One region of the Palleronia sp. LCG004 genome, then DNA from elsewhere that is predicted to be linked to it. Evidence: riboswitches for the same ligand, from Rfam matches in the RefSeq annotation. Region 1 holds a riboswitch; the other holds the start of a gene.
What was found. Region 1 has a riboswitch for thiamine pyrophosphate ahead of thiB (thiamine ABC transporter substrate binding subunit). Riboswitches for the same ligand answer to the same signal wherever they lie in the genome.

Region 1 (7,194 bases):
CCATCTCATCGACATCCTGACGGGCAATCCGACCGACAAGGTGCGCGAGCGCGGGCATGACGACCTGCCGACCTTCGGCGTCGGTCGTGCGCACGACAAGCGGCACTGGCAGGCCGTGTTCCGCCAGATGATGGGCCGCGACCTGGTCCGGCCCGATGCCGAACGGCACGGCGCGCTCAGGATGACGCATGCCGCGCGGCCGATCCTGCGCGGCGAGGCGGGGATCGAGTTGCGCCGCGACGCGATCGCGCGCCGCGAGGGGCCGGTGCCGCGCGCGCTGGTCGCCGAGGAGGACGCGCCGCTTCTGTCCGCGCTGAAGGCGCAGCGGCGCGCGCTGGCCGAGGCGCAGGGCGTTCCCGCCTATGTGATCTTTGCCGACCGCACGCTGATCGAGATGGCCGAGCGCCGCCCCCGGAGCCTCGACGAGATGGCGCGGATCTCGGGCGTGGGCGCGGTGAAGCTCGACCGGTTCGGCGCGACCTTCCTCAAGGTTGTGACGGGCGAGGCCGAGGAGATGCATCCCGCGCGCCGCAAGCTCGCGGGCCGACCGCAGGGCGCGCTCTACGACCGGCTGATGGAGGCGCAGCAGCGCCTCGCGCGCGGCGTGGACGGCACCGACAAGCCGCTCAGCTGCGCGTCGAACACGCTGAGCTGGATCGCCGAGCGCAGGCCCGACTCGATCGAGGCGCTGGCACGCGCGCCAGGCCTCAGCGCGCCCAAGCTCGACCGGTTCGGCCGTGCCTTCCTCGACGCCGTCGACGAGGGTTGAGGGTCCGGCGCGCGCAGGTATGATCCCCCGCTCATCAACTCATAGGAACCGCCCATGCTGATCGTCCTGTCGCCCGCGAAGAAGCTCGACTGGGACGTGCCGCACGACGAGGTGCGGCAGCCCGCCTTCCAGGAGGAGGCCAACATCCTCGCCGGACATGCGCGGGAATTGTCGGTTGACGATCTGAAGGCGCTGATGGGGCTCAGCGACGATCTGGCGCGGCTGAACCGCGACCGGTTCCACGCGATGGACGAGGCGTCCGATGCCGACAACAGCCGCCCCGCCGCGCTGGTCTTCGCGGGCGACACCTATCAGGGGCTCGAGGCGCGCACGATGGAGCCGCACGCCATAGCTTTCGCCGAGGATCGGCTGCGGATCCTGTCGGGCCTCTACGGGTTGCTCGGGCCGCTCGATTCGATCCAGGCCTACAGGCTCGAGATGGGCTCCAGGCTCAGATCCGGGCGCGGCGGGAACCTCTATGCCTTCTGGGGCGACCGGATCGCCCGGGCACTCGACGCTCAGGCGGCGGCGATCGGGACCGATACGCTCGTCAATTGCGCGAGCCAGGAATATTTCGGCGCGGTCGATCGCAAGGCGCTGGGCCTGCGCGTGATCACGCCGCGCTTCCTCGAGGACGGACCCAAGGGGCCGCGCGTGGTCAGCTTCCATGCCAAGCGCGCGCGCGGTGCCATGGCGCGCTTCGTCTGCGAGAACCGCCTGACCGATCCCGACGCGATCACGGGCTTCGACGCTGGCGGCTACGTCCATATGCCCGAGCTGTCCGACGGGCCCGACCAGCCGGCCTTCCTCCGCCGCGCGGCCTGACCGCCCCGCACGCGGAAATGTCAGCGACGGAGGCGGGGATTGCGGTTCGCGCGCCGGGACGGCTCTGTTAGGCTCGGGAACACAACCGCTGCGGGCGCGGGCATGCCGCGCGCGACGAGCAGGGACGAAGGAGGTGCTCCATGTCGATCTTTTTTCGCGGCGTTCTCCTGGCCGTGGCGCTTCCGGGCGTGGCCCTGGCGCAATCCGCGTCCGAGGCCCCGGCCCCGAGGGTTTCCGCCACGCCGCCCACCGTAACGCCGAGCCTCCGACCAGCGGCGCGGCCCGATCCCGCACCGGCCGAGATCCCCGCCACGCCCAGCACGGCCGAGGCGCGTGCCTTCGCGGAGTGGGTCTCGCGGTTCCGGGGCCGCGCACTCACTCAGGGCGTGTCCTCGCAGGTCTTCGATGCCGCGTTCGAGGATGCGGCTTATCTGCCCGAGGTGATCGCGCGCGACCGCAATCAATCGGAATTCACCTCGACGATCTGGCAATATCTCGACCGCGCGGCTTCCGATGCCCGGGTCGAGAACGGGCGCGCGGCGCTGCGCGAACACGGCCGCATCCTCGACGCGATCGAGGCACGCTACGGCGTCGAGAAGGAGGTCGTGACGGCGGTCTGGGGGCTCGAATCGGCCTATGGCACGCGGCGGGGCGACATCGACATCGTCTCCGCGCTCGCCACGCTCGCACATGACGGGCGGCGCGGTGCCTTCTTCGAGGCGCAGCTCGTCGGCGCGCTCAAGATCGTGCAATCGGGCGACGTGGCACCGCGGCAGATGACCGGAAGCTGGGCGGGCGCGATGGGACACACGCAGTTCATCCCGACCTCCTACATCGCCTATGCGGTCGATTTTACCGGCGACGGCCGGCGCGACATCTGGAGCGACGATCCGACGGACGCGCTCGCCTCCACCGCCGCATATCTCGCGAATTTCGGCTGGGTGACCGGCCAGCCATGGGGTGTCGAGATCCGTCTGCCCGAGGGCTTCGACTATTCCCAGGCCAGCCGCCAGATCAAGCGGATGCCCTCCGACTGGGCCGCGGCAGGCGTGACCGGGATCGACGGCGCGGCCGTCGAGGATTTCGGCGAGGCGTCGATCCTGCTGCCGGCCGGGGCGTCCGGTGCCGCGTTCATGATCTTCCGCAACTTCGAAGTGATCGAGCGGTACAACGCCGCGGAGGCCTATGTCATCGGAGTGGGCCACCTGGCCGACCGCCTCGCGGGCGGGGACCCCATCGATGCCGACTGGCCGCGCGACGACCGGGCGCTGGCCTTCGCCGAACGGGTTGAGCTTCAGCGCCGACTGACCGAGGCGGGCTACAATACCAGGGGGGCCGACGGGATGATCGGGCCGCTCACCATCGGGGCGATCCGCAACTACCAGCGGGCCTCGGGCGCGATCCCCGACGGCTATGCCTCGCTGAGGCTTCTCGATACGCTGCGCTCGGACGGAAGCTGACGCTCAGCCGATCCGCCCGCGCGGGCCCGGCCCCACCTGCGCGCGGTGCAGCAGCAGATGGTCGAGCATCACCGCCGCCGCCATCGCCTCGGCCACGGGAACGGCGCGGATCCCGACGCAAGGGTCGTGGCGGCCCTTGGTGACGATCTCAGTGGGCTCGCCCGACTTGGTGATCGTGCGCCGCGTCTGCAGGATCGACGAGGTCGGCTTGACCGCAAAGCGCAGCACGATGTCCTGCCCGGTCGAGATCCCGCCCAGGATGCCGCCCGCATGGTTCGATCCGTATTCCGGGCCGTCCGGTCCCATGAAGATCTCGTCGGCATTGTCGCCGCCCGTGAGGCCGGCTGCCGCCAGCCCCTCGCCGATCTCGACGCCCTTGACGGCGTTGATGCTCATCATCGCGGCGGCAAGCTCGGTGTCGAGCTTGGCATAGATCGGCGCGCCCAGCCCTGCCGGTGCGCCGCTGATCGAAAGCTCGATCATCGCGCCGACGGACTGGCCGTCCTTGCGGATCTCGTCGAGATACTCACCCCATTCGACGGCGGCTTCCGCGTCGGGCACCCAGAACGGGTTGCGCCCGATCTCGTCCGCGTCGAACCGGGCGCGGTCGATATGCCGCGCGCCCATCTGCACCATGTAGCCGGTGATGGCGAGCCCGGGCGCGAGTTCCGCCAGCACCGCGCGCGCGACGCCGCCCGCGGCGACCCGCGCCGCCGTCTCGCGCGCCGACGACCTGCCGCCGCCGCGCGGATCGCGGATGCCGTATTTCTGCCAATAGGCGATATCGGCATGTCCGGGGCGGAATTTTTCGGCGATCTCGCCGTAATCCTTGGACCGCTGATCGGTATTCTCGATCATCAGCTGGATGGGCGTGCCGGTCGTGCGCCCCTCGTAGGTGCCCGACAGGATCCTGACCGCATCCGCCTCGCGCCGCTGCGTGGTATAGCGCGACGTGCCGGGCTTGCGGCGGTCCATCCAGACCTGGATCGCCTCCTCCGAGATCTCGATGCCCGGAGGGCAGCCGTCGACCGTCGCGCCGAGAGCCGGGCCGTGGCTTTCACCCCAGGTCGTGACGCGGAAGAGATGTCCGTAGGTATTGAGGCTCATGGCCCGGGTGTTAGCGGCCCGCCCGCCGCCGCTCAAGCGGTTTCGCCTTGCGGCACGGGGCGAAGCGGCCTAGCGTCCGGGCTACCTCGGGGTGCCCGCATGGGCTGAGATGCGCGAAATCGCGAACCCGTTGAACCTGAACCGGTTAGAACCGGCGGAGGGAAGGTCGGTCTTCGTTGCGCCACTTCTCCGTCCGGGATGGAAAGGATACGCGATGAAACCGCTCTTCGTCCTCGGCATCGGACTTCTCGGATGTCCCGCGCTCGCGCAGGATCGCCCCGTCCTCGACGTCTATACCTACGACAGCTTCGTCAGCGACTGGGGCCCAGGCCCCGCCATCGCGGAGGCGTTCGAGGCGGAATGTGGCTGCGAGCTGAACTTCACCGCACCGGGTGACGGGGCCGCGCTTCTCGCGCGTCTGCGGCTCGAAGGTGCGCGCAGCGATGCCGACGTGGTCGTGGGGCTCGATACCAACCTGATGGCGGCGGCCGGGGAAACCGGGCTCTTCGCGCCCCACGGGATTGACGACATCGCATGGGATCTGCCGGTCGAATGGAACGATCCCACCTTCCTGCCCTACGATTGGGGCTATTTCGCCTTCGTCCACGAGGCCGATTTCGACCCCCCGACAAGCTTCCGCGACCTCGCCGAGGGCGATGCCTCGATCCTGATCCAGGACCCGCGCTCCTCCACGCCGGGGCTGGGCCTCCTCCTCTGGGTCAGTGCCGCCTATGGCGACGAGGCCCCCGCCATATGGGAAGGGCTTGCCGACAACATCGTCACGGTGACGCCCGGCTGGTCCGAGGCCTACGGCCTCTTCCTCGAGGGCGAGGCCGACATGGTCCTGAGCTACACGACCTCGCCCGCCTATCACGCCATCGCCGAGGACGACGACAGCAAGCGCGCGGCCCTCTTCGACGAAGGCCACTACCTCCAGATCGAGGTCGCGGGAATGCTCGCGGGCAGCGATCAGCCCGATCTTGCGCGCGACTTCCTGCGCTTCCTCGCCGGCGACGCCGCGCAATCGGTGCTGCCCACGACCAACTGGATGTATCCCGCCCGCATCCCCGAGGAGGGCCTCCCGGAGGCCTTCGGCGATCTCGTCTCGCCGGGCACGGCGCTGCAATTCCCGCCCGGGGAGGTGCCCGCGATCCGCGACACCGCGCTCGAGGCCTGGCTCGCCGCGCTGAGCCGGTGATCCGTCCCGCGACGGTCGCGGGGGCCCTCGCGGGCGGCCTCGTCCTCACGCTGATCCTCGGCAGCATCGCGGCCGTGGCCTGGACGGCCGAACCCGGCGCCGGCCTCGGCCCGTCGGACTGGGCCGCGCTGCGCTTCACGCTCTGGCAGGCGGCGCTCTCGGCGCTCTTCAGTGTGGCACTGGCCGTGCCGGTCGCCCGCGCGCTTGCACGGCGGCGCTTTCCGGGGCGATCGCTCGTCGTCACGGCGCTGGGCGCGCCGTTCATCCTGCCGGTCATCGTGGCGATCCTGGGCCTCGTGATGATCTTCGGTCGCGGCGGCGCGCTCAACTGGGCGCTCGGGGCGCTGGGCCTGCCGCCCGTCGGGATCTACGGGGCCTGGGGCGTCGTGCTGGCCCATGTCTTCTTCAACCTGCCGCTCGCCACGCGGTTGATCCTGCAGGGTTGGCTCGACATCCCCGCCGAACGGTTCCGCCTTGCCGCATCGCTGGGGATGGCCCCGCGCGCGCTCTTCCTCCGGATCGAGGTGCCCATGCTTGTCAGGGTCGTGCCGGGGGCGGCGCTTGTCGTGTTCCTCATCTGCATCACCTCCTTCGCGGTTGCGCTGACGCTCGGGGGCGGGCCGCGTGCCACGACGGTCGAGCTTGCGATCTACCAGGCGTTCCGCTTCGATTTCGACCTCGGCCGGGCCGCGCTTCTGGCGCTCCTGCAACTCGGGATCACGGTGCTGGCCGCGCTCCTCGCGCTCGCCGTCGCGACGCCCGACGCGATGGGGGCGGGGCTCGACCGGCCGCCGCGGCGCTGGGGCAATCCGCCGGTGACCTTCGACGCGGTCGTGCTGGCCGTCGCGCTTCTTTTCCTGCTGGCCCCGATCGCGGTCCTGACCGCGCGGGGATTGCCGCAGCTGGCGGGCCTTCCGTCCGAGATCTGGTCGGCCGCGTCTCGTTCCTGTGCGGTGGCCATGGGATCTGCCGCGCTGACCATCGCGCTCGCGCTGCCCATCGCGATCGCGGTCGAGCGGATCCGCGGCGGGGCGGCCCGCGCGCTCGAGATCGCGGGAATGATGGGCATCGCGGCATCGCCCCTCGTCATCGGAACGGGGCTCTTCGTCGTGACCTTTCCGATCATCGCACCCGATCGGCTGACCCTGCCGGTCACGGGCCTCGTCAACGCGGTGATGGCGCTGCCCTTCGCGCTCCGCGTTCTCGTTCCCGCCGTCGCGCGGACCGAAGCGCAGTTCGGCCGCCTCGCCACGTCGCTGGGGATCGAGGGGGCCGCTCGGTTCCGCCTCGTGATCCTGCCGCGGATCGGGCGGCCGCTGGGTTTCGGCGCGGGTCTGGCCGCGGCGCTGTCGATGGGCGATCTCGGGGTTGTCGCGCTCTTCGCGGATGCCGACGACGCCACGCTGCCGCTGCAGCTCTACCGGCTCATGGGGGCCTACCGGATGGACGACGCGGCGGGGGCGGCGCTTCTGTTGCTCGCGCTCAGCCTTGCGGCCTTCTGGATCTTCGACAGGGGAGGGCGCGTCGATGCTCAGGCTTGAAGACCTGCTTCTCGCGCGCGGGGATTTCCTGCTGGGCGCGAGCGTCTCGATCCCTCGGGGCGCGCGCGTCGCGATCCTCGGGCCTTCGGGCGCGGGAAAATCCACGCTGCTCGACGCAATCGGCGGGTTCCTCGCGCCCGATCACGGCCGTATCCTCTGGGAGGGTCGCGACATCACCGCCGTGCCGCCCGCGGACCGGCCGGTCGCGATGATCTTTCAGGACAACAACCTCTTCCCGCATCTCACAGTCGCGCGGAACGTGGGTCTCGGGCTCAGGCCGAACGGCCGTCTCGA
Region 2 (7,194 bases), on a different replicon from region 1:
CGACGCGCTCCGCAGGCTCTGGCCCGCCGATTTCGCGGCCTACGGACGGCCTAGCGAAGCAGCAGGCGGATGATGCGCTCGATCGCCTTTCCGTAGGGCGGCCGCGACATCCCGATGGGCGCGAAACGCGACCGCACCATGATGCTGCGCGGACGGGTGAAGGCGCGGAACCCTTCCTCGCCGTGATAGGCCCCCATGCCCGATGCGCCCGCCCCGCCGAATGGCAGGGCATGGGCCGCCACATGCAGGACGCAATCGTCGATCATCGCGCCGCCTGACGGTACCTGCGCCACCATCCGCTCGCAGGCCCCGACATCCGGCCCGTAGACATAGAGCGCCAGCGGCACGTCGCGCGCGCGGACGAACCGCGCGGCATCGTCGGGCGTGCGATAGGCGACGATCGGCAGGATCGGCCCGAAGATCTCCTCACGCATCAGGTCGCTTTCGGGATCGGGGTCTAGCACGGCATAGGCCCCGAGGTGTGGAGCCTCCGGCATCCGGTCCATCAGCGGCACAGCCCGTCCACCACCGAGCAGGCCCTTGAGCCGCCTGCGGTCGGCGGGACGTGCGATCGCCGCGTAATCGCCGCCCGACGGGTCGGGATAAAGTGCCCGGCACGCGGATTTCAACGCGGCGAGGATCCCTTCCTCGCTTCCCTCGGGCACCAGCAGGTAATCGGGCGCGATGCAGGTCTGCCCGGCATTGAGCAGCTTTCCCGCCATGACGGAGCGCGCCACGCGGTCGGGATCGGCACCCGGCAGGACGATCGCCGGGGATTTGCCGCCAAGCTCCAGCGTCACGGGGGTGAGGGTTTCGGCCGCCGCCGCCATGACCCGCCGCCCAGTCGCCGTCGATCCGGTATAGAATATTCCGTCGAGCGGCATCCGCGTCAGGGCCTGCGCGACCTCCGCGCCGCCTTCGACGACGCGGGCGCGATCGCCGACGGCGGCATGGACGATCTTCGACAGAACTGCGCTGGTCCGCGGCGTGAATTCCGACGGTTTCAGCAACACGCGATTGCCCCCGGCCAACGCCGCGACCAGCGGAACGAGCGCGAGTTGAACGGGATAGTTCCACGGCGCGAGGATGCCGACGAGGCCGAGCGGCACCCGCTCGACCCGTGCGCGCGAGGGCCAGAATTCGGGGGAAAGCCGGACGCGTTCGGCCTTGGTCCATCGGCCAATCCTGGCCTTCGTCCAGCGGATGTTCTCGAGCACCATGGCGACCTCGGCCAGCATGGTCTCGGTCCGGGGCCGCCCGTTGAAATCCGCATCGATGGCGCGCGCGATCTCCTCGGCATGCGCGCGGGTCTCGCGCGCCAGCGCCGAGAGATGCGCGCGCCGTTCGGCCGGGGTCGCGGGGCCCGCCCGGCTCAGGCGGGCCTGGGCGGCGTGAAGGTCGTCGGAATCCGTATCGCTCATCTGCTCCGACATAGTGCGGAGCGGGCGGCGATCCCGTCCGTCAGCCAGCCAGCGCGATCGATGCGCCGCTGATCGCGGTGAGCAGGCCGAGGGCTCTCAGGACGCGCGTGTCGGTCGCCACGCGCGCAATTCCGACGCCGGCCGCGTGGAGCAGCGCGGTCGACAGCGCGAATCCCGCGCCGAAGGCCAGTGCCCCCGCCGCGCCGAGCTCGGCCCCGTGCGCGTGGCCGTGGAAGAGCCCGAACAGTGCCGTGAGCGCCACCGCCCCGCCGAGCGGCAGGCTGATGGCAAGGGCGAGGACGAGGCCGAGCGCCATCACCGAGACGAGGATCATCGGCTCGACGAACGGCAGCCCGACGCCCCCGACGGCCCCCGCATATCCGACGATCATTGCCCCGACGAAGGCGGCGGGCAGCGCCCAGACCGCCCGCTGGCCAAGCGCCACGGCCCAGAGGCCGACGGCCACCATCGCCAGGATATGGTCGAGCCCGAAGACCGGGTGCGACAGCCCGGCAAGCACCGATCCATGCGCTGCCGGGTCCAGATGGGCCATCGCGGGCGTCGCGGCGAGCGTCGTTAGGAGGGCGAGCGAAAGTCGGGTCATGTCGAGATCCTGATCGGTGCGTAAATCCTGTGATGACCTTGCCTCGCCTTCGATGACGGTGAAGGCCAGAGCGGGTGATCCGCGATGATAGGGTCAACAACGGAATGCCTGCAAGCAAGGCATCCGGAGATTGAAAGCGCCTAAAATGAAGGCGATATGCGAAACGGCGCGCTCCGGTCAGGGGCGCTGCCAGTCACGCCTCTCGTAGGCGCTCTGCCAGAAGGTCCATTCGTGGAGCGACGACCGCTCGAAGGCATGCCGCATCGCCATGCGCGTGGGCTCGTCCGCCGCATCGGCCAGCCGGTCGACGAGGACGAGCATCGCCGTGACCGCAGCCTCGAAATCCTCTCCGGCATAGGTGTCGATCCAGGCGCGATAGGGATGCTCGGGAGCGGCCTCTGCATGGATGGACTGGCCGACGCGAAGATAGATGCAGAAACACGGAAGAAGCGCCGTCACCGCGACCGGAAAGGGATCCGTGGCGGCCGACCGGATCAGGAAGCTGACGTAATGGTCGCAGGCGGGCGAGGGAGGTTTCGCGGCGAAACCTTCGGGCGTCACGCCGTAGAGCGCCATGTATTCGTCATGGAGCTGTCGCTCCACCGCGATGGCACCCGCCGCGGCACCCGAAAGCTGCGCGATGGTCGCGGGGTCTGGCGCGCGCGACCCGGTCAGGGCAAGCGCGCGGGCGAACCCTTCGAGATAATGCGCGTCCTCGATGATGTAGAAGCGGAAGGTCTCGGGCGGCAGGGTGCCCGACGCCATCTCGGTGTTGAAGGGCATGGTGCGGATCCGCTCCTGCAGATCGGCGGTTTCGTCCCAGAGGGTTTCGGTAAAGCTCATTGCGTGTCTCCGGCGACTGCGTGGAAATGGTGGACCGGGCCGTAACCGCCGCCGACCGACAGCTCGCCCGAGGCCGCGATGGCGCGCGCGACGTATTCCTTGGCGCGTCGGGCGGCGTCGGGCAGGGCATGCCCCTTGGCGATCTCGGTGGCGAGCGCGGAGGACAGCGTGCAACCCGTCCCGTGCGTGTTCGCGGTCGCGATGCGCGCGCCGGTCATCGTCATTTCGCCCTCGGGCGTGACCAGCAGGTCCGTCACCGCGTCGCCCGGCAGATGCCCTCCCTTCATCAGAACGGCACCACAGCCGAGCGCGAGGAGTGCGCGCCCCTGTTCGCGCATTCCCGCCGCGTCGCGCGCGGCCTCCCGCCCCAGGAGGTCGCCAGCCTCGGGCAGGTTCGGCGTGAGGATCGTCGCCATCGGCACCAGCAGCTCGGAGAGCGCCGCGACCGCCTCGGATGCAAGCAGCCGGTCGCCCCCCTTGGCGACCATCACCGGGTCGAGAACGACAGGCACCCCGAGCCCGTCAAGCGCGCGGGCGACGGCCTCGACGATCGCGGCATTGCCGAGCATGCCGATTTTTACCGCATCGATGCGGATATCCTCGCGGATGGCGGCGATCTGTGCGGCGACCATGTCGGCATCCGTCAGCGCGACCCGCGCCACGCCGCGCGTGTTCTGCGCGGTCAGCGCCGTGATCGCGGCCATCGCATAGCCACCGTTCGCCGCGATGGCCTTGATGTCGGCCTGGATGCCGGCACCGCCCGACGGGTCGGATCCCGCAATGGAAAGGATGTTGGGAATCATGTCGTGGTCCATTCGTCGATGAGGGCCTTTGCCGCGGCCTCGGGGTCGGCTGCGCGCGAGATGGCCGAGATCACGGCCGCCCCCGCGCAACCCGCCCGTCTGAGCGCGGCCATGTCACCGGGACCGACGCCGCCGATGGCGAAGCAGGGCAGGGGCGTCGCCGCCACGATCCGGGCGATGCCGTGAAGGCCGATGGGCGGGGCATGGTCCGGCTTCGAGGCGGTCGCGCGCATCGGGCCCACGCCCAGATAGCTCAGACCCTTTTCCGGCAGGGCCGCGATCTGGGCGTCCGTTTCGACCGAAAGGCCGAAGATCATGTCCGGGCCGATCCGGTCGCGGATCGCCATGGGGTCGCCGTCACCCTGTCCGGTATGGAGGCCCGCCGCCCCGACCTGCCGCGCGATCTCGACCCGGTCGTTGACGATCAGCGCGACACCGAAAGGCGTCAGCCGGTCGATCAGCGTCCGGGCGAGATCCGCGAAATCCGTATCGCCGAGCGTCTTGTGGCGAAGCTGCACCCATCCGGCACCGCCCCGCGCCGCGCGTTCGGCCTGTTCAGGGATCGAAAGCGGCGCACCCGGATCCGTGACGAAATAGAGCGGCGGTATCATGCCCGCTCGATCCGCGCGGCCGCGTCGAGACCGGGGCCGTCGATCGCGTGAAGCGCGTCGAGAAATGCCACCTGGAACGATCCCGGGCCCTTTGCCTCGCGCGCCGCGATCTCGCCCGCGTAACCGTAATGGGCGAGTGCCGCGACGCTGGCCTCGAACGCGTCGTCGGCCGGTGCAACGAAAGCCGCGATGAGGCCCGTCAGCGAACATCCCATGACCGTGACGCGCGGCATCATCGCATGGCCATTGCGGATCCGCGCGATCCGGCTTCCGTCCGTCGCGAAGTCCACCGGACCCGTCGCGATGACGACGGCACCGGTGCGGCGCGCGAGGTCGCGGGCCGCGTCCTCGGCATTCTCGACGGCATCGGCGGCATCGGCCCCGCGTCCCGCCGCTTCGGCCCCCGACAGCGCGAGGATCTCGGAGGCGTTGCCGCGCACGACCCTCGGCCCGAGCGCGAGGAGCCGCGCACCCGCCTCGCGCCGCATCGCGGTCGCGCCGACGGCCACGGGATCGAGAACCCAGGGCGTCCCCGCCTCGCGCGCGGCATCGGCGGCGATCGCCATGCACTCGATCCATTCGTCGTCGAGCGTGCCGATATTGATGCTGAGTGCAGAGGCGATGCGGGCGAATTCGGCGGCCTCGCCCCGCGCGTGGACCATCGCGGGCGACGCCCCCGCGGCCAGCAGCACGTTCGCCATGACGTTCATCGCGACGTAATTCGTGATATTCTGCACGAGCGGTGCGGCATCGCGCATCGCGCCCAGATGGTATGAGGGGGTATCCATGTCATCTCCCGCGTCTGGCGGCGGAAGATGCGCGGCGGTCCCCCGGATCGGGACCGCGTTCGCGTTGCAACTTCCTCCGCCGGCATGATCCGGATCAGGTTCCAAGGGTGCGTCTCAACCCGGCCCTGTCGGCCGGATGCCCCTGTCGCGGGATCGAGCGTTCCATGCCGGCGGGAAGGTGTCAACAGGGACGCGCGGGAACGCCCGGGGACTGGCATGCCGGCGCCCTTCGGGCTATTGCCGGGCGCGCATGCGCGGGGGAGATCCGCCAATCCGAAGGAGAAACCGCATGAAGGACGTCGTGAACCTTTCGAAGCTCGCTCTTCCCGAGCCTCTGAACCTGATCGGGGGGGAATGGGTTCCGGCCCGGTCGGGGGGCGAGATGGATGTCGTGTCGCCGATCGACGGGGAGGTCTTCGCGCGGATCGCCGACAGCGATGCGGCGGATGTGGATGCGGCGGTGCAGGCGGCGCGGGCGGCGTTCGAGGGGGGCGCGTGGTCGGAGCTGACGGCGGCCGAGCGGGGACGGCTGATGATCCGGCTGTCGGAGAGGATCCTCGAGCATGCCGAGGATCTCGCGCAGCTCGAGACGCGCGACAACGGCAAGCCCATCGCGCAGGCGCGCGCCGACATGAAGGTGACGGCGCGCTATTTCGAGTATTACGGCGGCGCGGCCGACAAGGTGCATGGCGAGGTCATCCCCTTCCAGAAGGGCTACAACGTCGAGGTGCATCGCGAGCCGCACGGCGTGACGGGCCACATCATCCCGTGGAACTATCCCGCGCAGATGTTCGGCCGCTCGGTCGCGCCGGCGATCGCGATGGGCAATGCCGCGGTTCTGAAGCCCGCGGAGGATGCGTGCCTGACCGCGCTCGCCATCGGGCGGATGGCGACCGATCTGGGCTTTCCGCCGGGGGCGATCAACATCGTGACGGGCCGGGGGGCGCGTGCGGGACAGGCGCTGGCCGATCATCCCGGCATCGACTTCATCTCGTTCACGGGGTCTCCGGAAGTGGGTCAGATGATCCAGCAGGCGGCGGCGCGGAACTTCATCGGCTGCACGCTGGAGCTCGGGGGCAAGTCGCCGCAGATCGTGTTCGAGGATGCCGATCTCGACGCGGCGCTGCCGGTGCTGGTCAACGCGGTGATCCAGAACGGCGGGCAGACCTGCTCGGCGGGCACGCGGGTGCTGGTCCAGCGGGGCATCTTCGACGCGGTGGGCGCGCGGCTCGCGGAGCGGTTCGGGGAGGTCGAGGCGGAGGCGTCGGACCATGACGGGGCGACGCTGGGGCCGCTGATCTCGGCGAAGCAGAAGAAGCGGGTCGAGACCTACATCGCCGAGGCCGACGCGCCGCTGATGGCGCGCGGGCGGATCGGGGAGGGCGCGCCCGACGGCGGGTTCTACGTGGCCCCGGCGGTCTTCGGGCCGTGCGATCCGAAGGCGCGGATCGCGCAGGAGGAAGTGTTCGGGCCGGTGGTCTGCATGATCCCGTTCGAGGACGAGGCGGAGGCCATCGCGATCGCGAACGGCACCGAATACGGCCTTGTCGCGGCGGTCTGGACGCGCGACGGCGGGCGTCAGCAGCGGGTCGCCAAGGCCATGCGCTGCGGCCAGGTCTTCATCAACGGCTACGGCGCGGGCGGCGGGGTCGAGCTGCCCTTCGGCGGCATCCGCAAGTCCGGACACGGCCGCGAGAAGGGCTTCGCAGCCCTCCTCGAATTCTCCACCATCAAGACAATCGTCAATAACCACGGGTGACTGGATGGCGGACCCTGCGTATGCGGGGTCCGGCAGAAGTGGTTCGTGCGTGCGGTCAGCGCACCCGGTCCGCGCGGGCGAGGATCTGGCGTGCCCGCGCGACGACCGGCGCGTCGATCATCTCTCCGTCGAGCTTGACGGCATCGGTCGATTTTTCGGCCGCGGCGACGACGCGGTGGGCCCAGTCGCGCTCGGCCCCGCTGGGGGCCATGGCGGCGCGGGCCGGCGCGATCTGCGCGGGATGGATCAGCATCTTGCCGCCGAATCCCATCATCGTGCCATGACGGCAATCGTCGGCGACGGCCTCGGCATCGCCGGTTGCGATCGTCACGCCGTCCCATGGCGGGACGAGCCCCGCGAGCCGC

Region 2: another riboswitch for thiamine pyrophosphate. It lies ahead of thiM (hydroxyethylthiazole kinase); the one in region 1 lies ahead of thiB (thiamine ABC transporter substrate binding subunit).

The regions. Positions count from the first base shown of each region.
Region 1 covers NZ_CP136759.1:2,875,980-2,883,173, forward strand. The annotation lists gene recQ (DNA helicase RecQ) at 1-769, shown strand, start outside; gene yaaA (peroxide stress protein YaaA) at 824-1,594, shown strand; gene RVY76_RS14075 (lytic murein transglycosylase) at 1,735-3,054, shown strand; gene aroC (chorismate synthase) at 3,058-4,161, opposite strand; TPP riboswitch at 4,239-4,341, shown strand; gene thiB (thiamine ABC transporter substrate binding subunit) at 4,376-5,359, shown strand; gene RVY76_RS14090 (thiamine/thiamine pyrophosphate ABC transporter permease ThiP) at 5,335-6,900, shown strand; gene RVY76_RS14095 (ATP-binding cassette domain-containing protein) at 6,887-7,194, shown strand, end outside.
Region 2 covers NZ_CP136760.1:309,877-317,070, reverse strand. The annotation lists gene RVY76_RS15955 (sulfotransferase) at 1-73, shown strand, start outside; gene RVY76_RS15950 (aldehyde dehydrogenase family protein) at 51-1,421, opposite strand; gene RVY76_RS15945 (HupE/UreJ family protein) at 1,462-2,025, opposite strand; gene tenA (thiaminase II) at 2,203-2,868, opposite strand; gene thiD (bifunctional hydroxymethylpyrimidine kinase/phosphomethylpyrimidine kinase) at 2,865-3,671, opposite strand; gene thiE (thiamine phosphate synthase) at 3,668-4,282, opposite strand; gene thiM (hydroxyethylthiazole kinase) at 4,279-5,070, opposite strand; TPP riboswitch at 5,125-5,224, opposite strand; gene RVY76_RS15920 (aldehyde dehydrogenase family protein) at 5,360-6,829, shown strand; gene RVY76_RS15915 (CoA ester lyase) at 6,885-7,194, opposite strand, start outside.